Regions from separate parts of the Pseudarthrobacter sp. C1 genome, predicted to be linked through region 1. Evidence: riboswitches for the same ligand, from Rfam matches in the RefSeq annotation. Region 1 holds a riboswitch; each other region holds the start of a gene.
The links. Region 1 has a riboswitch for cyclic di-AMP ahead of U7114_RS02405 (M23 family metallopeptidase). Riboswitches for the same ligand answer to the same signal wherever they lie in the genome.

Region 2: it holds a riboswitch for cyclic di-AMP, as region 1 does, so the genes downstream of both, U7114_RS17520 (hypothetical protein) here and U7114_RS02405 (M23 family metallopeptidase) in region 1, are expected to answer to the same signal.
Region 3: it holds a riboswitch for cyclic di-AMP, as region 1 does, so the genes downstream of both, U7114_RS08400 (LysM peptidoglycan-binding domain-containing protein) here and U7114_RS02405 (M23 family metallopeptidase) in region 1, are expected to answer to the same signal.

The regions. Positions count from the first base shown of each region.
Region 1 covers NZ_JAYESK010000001.1:549,414-551,668, forward strand. The annotation lists gene U7114_RS02405 (M23 family metallopeptidase) at 53-874, opposite strand; cyclic di-AMP (ydaO/yuaA leader) riboswitch at 885-1,127, opposite strand; gene U7114_RS02410 (metal-dependent transcriptional regulator) at 1,246-1,938, opposite strand; gene serC (phosphoserine transaminase) at 2,219-2,255, shown strand, end outside.
Region 2 covers NZ_JAYESK010000013.1:9,508-11,762, forward strand. The annotation lists gene upp (uracil phosphoribosyltransferase) at 1-274, shown strand, start outside; gene U7114_RS17515 (glyoxalase superfamily protein) at 335-724, shown strand; gene U7114_RS17520 (hypothetical protein) at 740-1,435, opposite strand; cyclic di-AMP (ydaO/yuaA leader) riboswitch at 1,441-1,601, opposite strand; gene U7114_RS17525 (HAMP domain-containing sensor histidine kinase) at 1,697-2,255, opposite strand, start outside.
Region 3 covers NZ_JAYESK010000004.1:164,327-166,581, reverse strand. The annotation lists gene U7114_RS08405 (lytic transglycosylase domain-containing protein) at 1-916, opposite strand, end outside; cyclic di-AMP (ydaO/yuaA leader) riboswitch at 1,156-1,356, shown strand; gene U7114_RS08400 (LysM peptidoglycan-binding domain-containing protein) at 1,360-2,184, shown strand.

The DNA of each region.
Region 1 (2,255 bases):
CACATTCAGGTCACGGCAAGTCACGATCATCTGATAGTTCACCGTCACTTGACTACAGCCAGCCAGTCGGATCGACCACTTCGCCGTTGACCTGCACCTCGAAGTGGAGGTGGCAGCCCGTGGAGGCGCCCGTGGTCCCGCTAAGGGCAATTACGTCCCCGCGCGAGACGGTCTGCCCCTCCCTCACGCTGAAGGAGGAGAGGTGGTTGTACGTGGTTTCCAGGCCGTTGCCGTGGTCCACCACAACGCGGTTTCCGCCGCCGAACTGGTGCCAGCCCACGAAGGTCACGGTACCGGTGGCGGCAGCGAAGACCGACGTACCGCACTGGGCCACATAGTCCTGGCCGCGGTGGAAGTCGCCTGAGCCACCGGTGATCGGGCTGACGCGGTAGCCGAAGGGGGACGCTGTGGTCAGCGTGGCCAGTGGAGCGCCGAGGCTTCCTGCCGAGGCAGCACGTGACACCGAGCCGGCGGACTGGGCACTGAGAAGCTGCTTGAGCTTGCCGTCCGGATCCGCCTGGGTGACCACGGCGGAACGGCTGAAATCGATCTGGGCACCGGCCTCGGCTGAGATCTGCGGCTGCGGCGTGACGGCTGAGGCTGCCATCGGAGTAACACCGGGAGCGTCGGTGGCCATCACGGGGCTGGTGGCCGGCACCGTCACGGTCAGCACCAGGCCTGTGGCTGCGAGTGCGATTCCGGCCTTCTGGCCGATTCCGCTCGCAGCAGCGAACTCGGTGACTTGGCGGAAGGGACCACGACGGCGGCGCGCATCACGGTGGGGATCGCGGGGGCGTTCCGTGGTGATGACTTCAACAACCCGCGGCGTCGAAGCGGGCACCGCTGCGCGGCGGCGTCCCCTGGGGGTCTGCATGGACAAGAAGGGTTCCTCTCTGGAAAGCCTGCGAAGTTAGCTGTCGGATTCGGGTCAGAGAGTTCAAAGACCCGGTCCGCCGTAAGCAAGCTTCGGCACAGAGGTATCCACGGAGGATCCTTCACTGGAAGAGGCTTGCTGCTGACGGACTTCACCCCAAGGCAGTCCCCCGGCTGCCGTTTGTGGTTCCCCCGCCTCTGCCAGTAATGACTCGTGCACCTGATCCGCTGGCAGAGCTCGGCTCCAGATCAGGTAACGCTTTAGTATCAACGCTTGGGTTTAACTATAGGGGCAAAAGTCCCAAAGTAACAATTCCGTTATCTTTGCGTAACCGGCACCCGTTGGGGTAGCCGGGAGGCCTCAAGCGGTCCCTAGCGTACGGCCACGAAGACGTGCGCCGCGACTTCCGGCGGCAGCTCCAGGGCCCCTTCGATGCCCGGGACGCGGACCGAAATGTACTCCCCCACCCGCTCCAGCGAGACCGAGGCACCGGGCCGGATTCCGCCTTCATCAAGCTGGACCAACAACTCGGGTTCCACCTGGATCGGCTCTGCCAGGCGGCTGACTGTCACCTCAGACGCCGGGCCGTAGGTCTTCATGGCCTCAAGCAGGCTGACCGCCGCGTCCGCAGCGGCCTGCGCCTCGCCCCCGAGGGCCGCCAATCCCGGGATGGGATTGCCATACGGGGACTCAGTGGGATGGTTCAGCATTTCGTAAATGCGCCGTTCCACCCGTTCGCTCATGACGTGCTCCCAGCGGCAGGCTTCGTCATGGACGTAGGCCCAGTCCAGCCCGATGACATCGGCCAGGAGCCGCTCCGCCAACCTGTGCTTCCGCATGACTTCGGTGGCGCGCTTCCGGCCCACCTCCGTGAGTTCAAGGTGCCGATCTCCGGAGACAACCACCAGGCCGTCCCGTTCCATCCTGCCGATGGTCTGCGACACAGTGGGCCCGGAGTGGCGCAGCCGCTCCGCGATCCGGGCCCGGAGGGCAACGATGTTTTCTTCCTCAAGCTCCAAGATGGTCCGAAGGTACATCTCCGTAGTGTCGATCAGATCCGTCATCCAGCTCAGCTCCTCGAGCGCAGTACCTTGCGTTGTCCCACCGTACCGCCTTCACATGCAGCGTGGTCCGTTGGAAAGCTTAGCCTATTTTGAGTTTGTCCGAATAGTTGACGGCGCGGGCAGGGGCCCTGTCTCAATGTCTGGACTATGACGGTCCCGGTTCCCGCTGAAACAGCTGTTCAGGCAGAATGAGGGAGGGCCCGAGTCACAGTCGCCGCGACTGCCTGGCACCCACATCCGTCCGGACCAACACCCCGTCCACGCCGAAATTGGAGCACCTGTGAGCGAAACCAGCATCACTATTCCCGCCGACCTCC
Region 2 (2,255 bases), on a different contig from region 1:
TACCGACCGGCAGATCTTCGTCCTGGACCCCATGCTGGCCACCGGCGGGACGCTGCGCGAAGCCATCAAGTTCCTGTTCAAGCGCGGCGCCTCTGATGTCACCTGCATCTGCCTGCTTGCTGCTCCGGAAGGACTGGCGAAGCTGGAGGAAGAACTCTCCGGCGCCAACGTCACCATCGTGCTGGCCTCCATCGACGAAAGGCTCAACGAGAAGTCCTACATCGTTCCTGGCCTCGGCGACGCAGGCGACCGGCTGTACGGCATCGCAGGCTAAGGACATCGCAGGCTAAAGCCAGGCCTTTCCTGTTCCCGGCCGCAGGGCTAGCCTGTGCGGATGGACTGGAAACTGGAACTGGTGTTTGTCCCTGTGTCCGACGTGGACCGGGCCAAGGATTTCTACGTCAACAAGGTGGGGTTCAATGCCGATTTCGATCAGCGGCCCACGGACTCCATCCGCTTTGTCCAGCTGACTCCTCCCGGCTCGGCCTGCTCCATCTGCATCGGGGAAGGGCTCACGGACGCGCCTCCGGGTACCGGCTCGAACCTCCAGCTCGTGGTCAGCGACATCCAGGCTGCCTACGAGCACCTGAAGGGCAACGGGGTGGACGTGAGCGAAGTGGACGTGCAGGACTGGGGCCATTTTGTGTACTTCGCGGATCCGGACGGGAACCGGTGGGCCGTCCAGTACATCCCCGGCCGGGACGCGGGGGAGCAGCAGAAGTAGGTTACTGCATCCCGCCTAGTACCAGTTGTTCGACAAGTGGAAGTTCAGTGCACCACACGGCGACTGGTAGCGCTCCTGGATGTAGTTCAGGCCCCAGTTAATCTGCGTGCGGTAGTTGGTGAGGTAGTCGGCTCCGGCGCTGGCCATCTTCTCAGCCGGCAGGGACTGGACGATGCCGTAGGCGCCGCTGCTCGGGTTGGTGGCCGTGGTGGTCCAGTCCGATTCCTTGGTCCAGAGGGTCTGCAGGCACTGCATCTGGTCCGGAGCCCAGCCATAGGAAGCCAGCTGGCCTGCGGCGTACGCCTGGGCGCCTGCGGGATCATTAACCGCGACGACGGGTGCGGGCTCGGGTGCCGGGGCCGGAGCGGGTTCCGGCGCAGGAGCCGGTGCGGGCTCGGCAACGGGAGCAGGTTCGGCTGCCTGCGGGACAACGTTGATCTGCTCGGCTGCGGGCTCAGGCGCAGGGTTGGCCCGGATTTCGCTCTGCTCCATGCTCAGCTTGGAATGGGACTCCGAAGCCTGCGCCCCGGTGGCTGCCACGCGGGCACCCGTGTCGGTGGCCTGGCCCGCAGCGCCAACTCCAACAAGTAGGGCGCAGGATGCTGCCAGCAGCCCGGCGCGCCGGCCGACGGAGGGGAATTTGCCTGCTGCACGCGTGGAGCGTGCATCCGTGCCTGAATTCGGGCGTGGTTTTACAAGGAACTTGGACATAATAGATCGCCTCTCACACCTGCGGAGTTAGCTGTCGGGTTCGGATGAGGGCATCCGGCCGCACGGAAAAAACACGTGCAGGCTTAACCCCAAGGGCAGTCAGTGCCCGGGACGGTGGGTCCCCCGCCTCTGCCGTTGTTCAAGAGGAATCCGGGAAGTGGCAGAGCTTGGCGTCAACCCGGGATATGCGGCCCGAACGGGGACCGCACCCATTCGACGGTACAGGAGTTCAGCGCATAAGTCACATTTTGGTAACGGAGGTCACGATGACGGCGCGCCGCCTTGTGCCATTCCCCGCATGAGGGGTATCCGCAGGGCGAACTGCGTGCGGCCGGGTTGCGACGTCACCGTTACCCGTCCGCCGTGGGCCTCAACAATGGACTCGACGATGGACAAGCCCAAACCGCTGGTTCCTTCAGCGGCGGACGCGCCGGGCGCGCTGGTCCCCGCACGTGCCGCGTCTGCGCGGGCAAACCGGGCGAAGACCTGGTCCACGAACTCCGGCGGTATGCCGCCGCCGTCGTCCGTTACGGTCACCACTGCGGCGCCCTCCGGCGTTTTCTCCACCCCCGTTACCACCGTGGTTCCCGGAGGGGTGTGCTTGCGGGCGTTGGAGAGCAGGTTCATCAGCACCTGCCGCAGCTGGGACGGATCCCCGTTCACCACCACCGGCTCGTCGGGGAGCTCCAGCCGCCAGGTGTGCCCTGGCGCCATGACCTTCTCATCGCTGACGCCTTCCACCACCAGCTGGGTCAGGTCCACCTCGGCAAGCTTCAGCGGCTGGCCCTCGTCGAGCCGCGCGAGCAGCAGGAGATCCTCC
Region 3 (2,255 bases), on a different contig from region 1:
GATTTTCAGGTGCCGGATCGGCAGGAGCCGGACGCACGGGGGCGGGAGCAGCAGATGGCTGCGCCTTTGCCGCCGCGGCGGCTGCGGCAGCCCGTCGTCGTGCCTCTTCCCCGGCCGCGGCCCTTTTCGCCTCCTGCGCTGCTTCATAAGCGGCCAGAGCCGCCTGTCCACGCCGGAATTCACCCTCAACCGCCGCCGTCGTGCCCTTCAGGGACGCCAACTGCTCGGTCAGCTCCCGGCTGCGCTGCTGTTCTTCCGTAAGCTGGCGTGCCATGGCTTCCTGGGCCGATCGGGCCGCCGCAAGCTTTTCCGCCGCCTCGTCGGACAGCCGTTCACGCTCGGCCCGGGCGGCTTTCTCCTGATCGGCCAGCGAAGCCGTAACTTTCCCCGCGGCGGCTGCCTTGTCCACAAGGCCCGCCGTTTTGCCGCCCACCAGATGCACCACGTTGAGCCCGTGGACATTGTTGTTCCCGATCGCATCAAGGGCCACGAAGAACCCCATGTTCGTACCGCCCGTTTTGTAGGACTGGGCGGCCAGGGCTCCGATGCCCTTCCTGTGGCGGATGAGTTCGGCTTTGGCGGTCCCGGCCTGTTCCGCCAGCGACTCCACTCGGGCAGTGGATGCTGCCAACGCGGCATCAGCCGCTGCAGACTCAGCGGCTGACGCCACCGCCGCGTTGCCCAAGGCCTCCGACTGCGCCTGCAGCCCGTCCAACAGGCCTGCGATCATACCGATCTCTTTTTCCGTGCCGGCCTCGGTCAGCTTGGCCCGCTCCACGTCCTCCCACGAGGGGTAGCCACCAGGCGGAACGCCCTCGGCCGCGCCGGCCGGAGTCAGCCAGACGCTGCCGGCGAGGGCGGCGGCCAGCAGTGTCCCGGGCAGGCGGTGCCGGGCATTTAGAACGGAACGGGACATAGTTCGGAAGCTTACCGGCTTCAACCTTCACTTCAAGGATGAGGGGCCTGCATCGTTATACAGCAGAGACAAGCCATCGACTTTCCACGGTGAAAGCCTGAGCGTGCGCGCAGTGCCCGCGACCCAGAGTCGGTTCGTTTGCATAAACCGAGAGGAGAACCTCGCATGTTACCCAAACGTGACAATCGGCGCCGGGGCGGGTTATGGTCTTAAGGTGTCCCTCCCAGACGGGACATTCCCCTCAGCTTGCCGAGCCCTGCCGCTGAACCGGGAACCATCGCTATCCAGCTGGCAGGGACGGGGGAACCAAGTTTCCACGGCCTCTCAAGAGGCCTTGGGGTTAAGTCGCTGGCGCCTCCGTTCCTTTCGGAGTTGCTCCCGGCCGGGTATCTCCAGCCCGAACCCGACAGCTCACCCCGCAGGCATGGGAGAGGCGATCAACTGTGTCAAAAATTTCCACCACCGCCCGTCACCGCGCAACTCCGGCCCGCTCCATCGTCCTCGAAGGACTGGCTGTTTCGGCCAAGTCGCAGGCCAGGACCCTGGGCCGTCCGGCACTCGCCGTGGCAGCCGCATCCGGCATTGCTTTCGGCGTCGGCGCCCCGGCGCACGCCGGCGTGACCGGTCCGGACACCACCGAGACCACTAACGTCCAGGCCTCCGCCGCAGCAGTTGCAGCCCCCGCTGCGGCAGCCGGCACCGTCCACACGGTGGTAACCGGCGACACGCTGGGCGCCATCTCGTCCGCCTACGGCGTGGCCCTGGGCGATGTCCTGGCAGCCAACGGGCTTTCAATCTCCGCGGTTATCTACCCCGGCGACCAGATCCAGATCCCGGGTGCAGGCTACGCCCCGGCAGCTCCGGCCGCCGCACCCGCCCCGGCACCCGTCCAGACCGCCGCTGCCACGGCACCGGCGAACACGGGGATGAACTTGTCCTACGCCTCTGCCAGCACCGGCACGGGCACCGGAGCAGCAATTCTCGCCTCGGCTTACAGCCAGGTGGGCGTCGGCCAGGACTGCACCGCGATGGTGGAGAACGCCCTGCGTTCCGTTGGCCTGAGCGTCGGCGACCTGGCTCCCACCCAGTTCTTCCAGTACGGCACTGTTGTGGGTTCCCCCGCTCCCGGTGACCTCGTGATCACGGCCGGCCACGTGGGCGTTTACGCCGGCGACGGCCAGGTTGTCAGCGGCGGCGTGAACGGTTACAGCACCGAAGTCCACTCCATCAGCTGGCTGAGCGGCGCTTCCTTCGTCCGCGTAGCGTAACCAACGGCGACGGGGCAGTCCGCTCGCAGCGGGGCAGTCCCACCCTGTGGAAGGGGCTGGAAGGGGCGGCA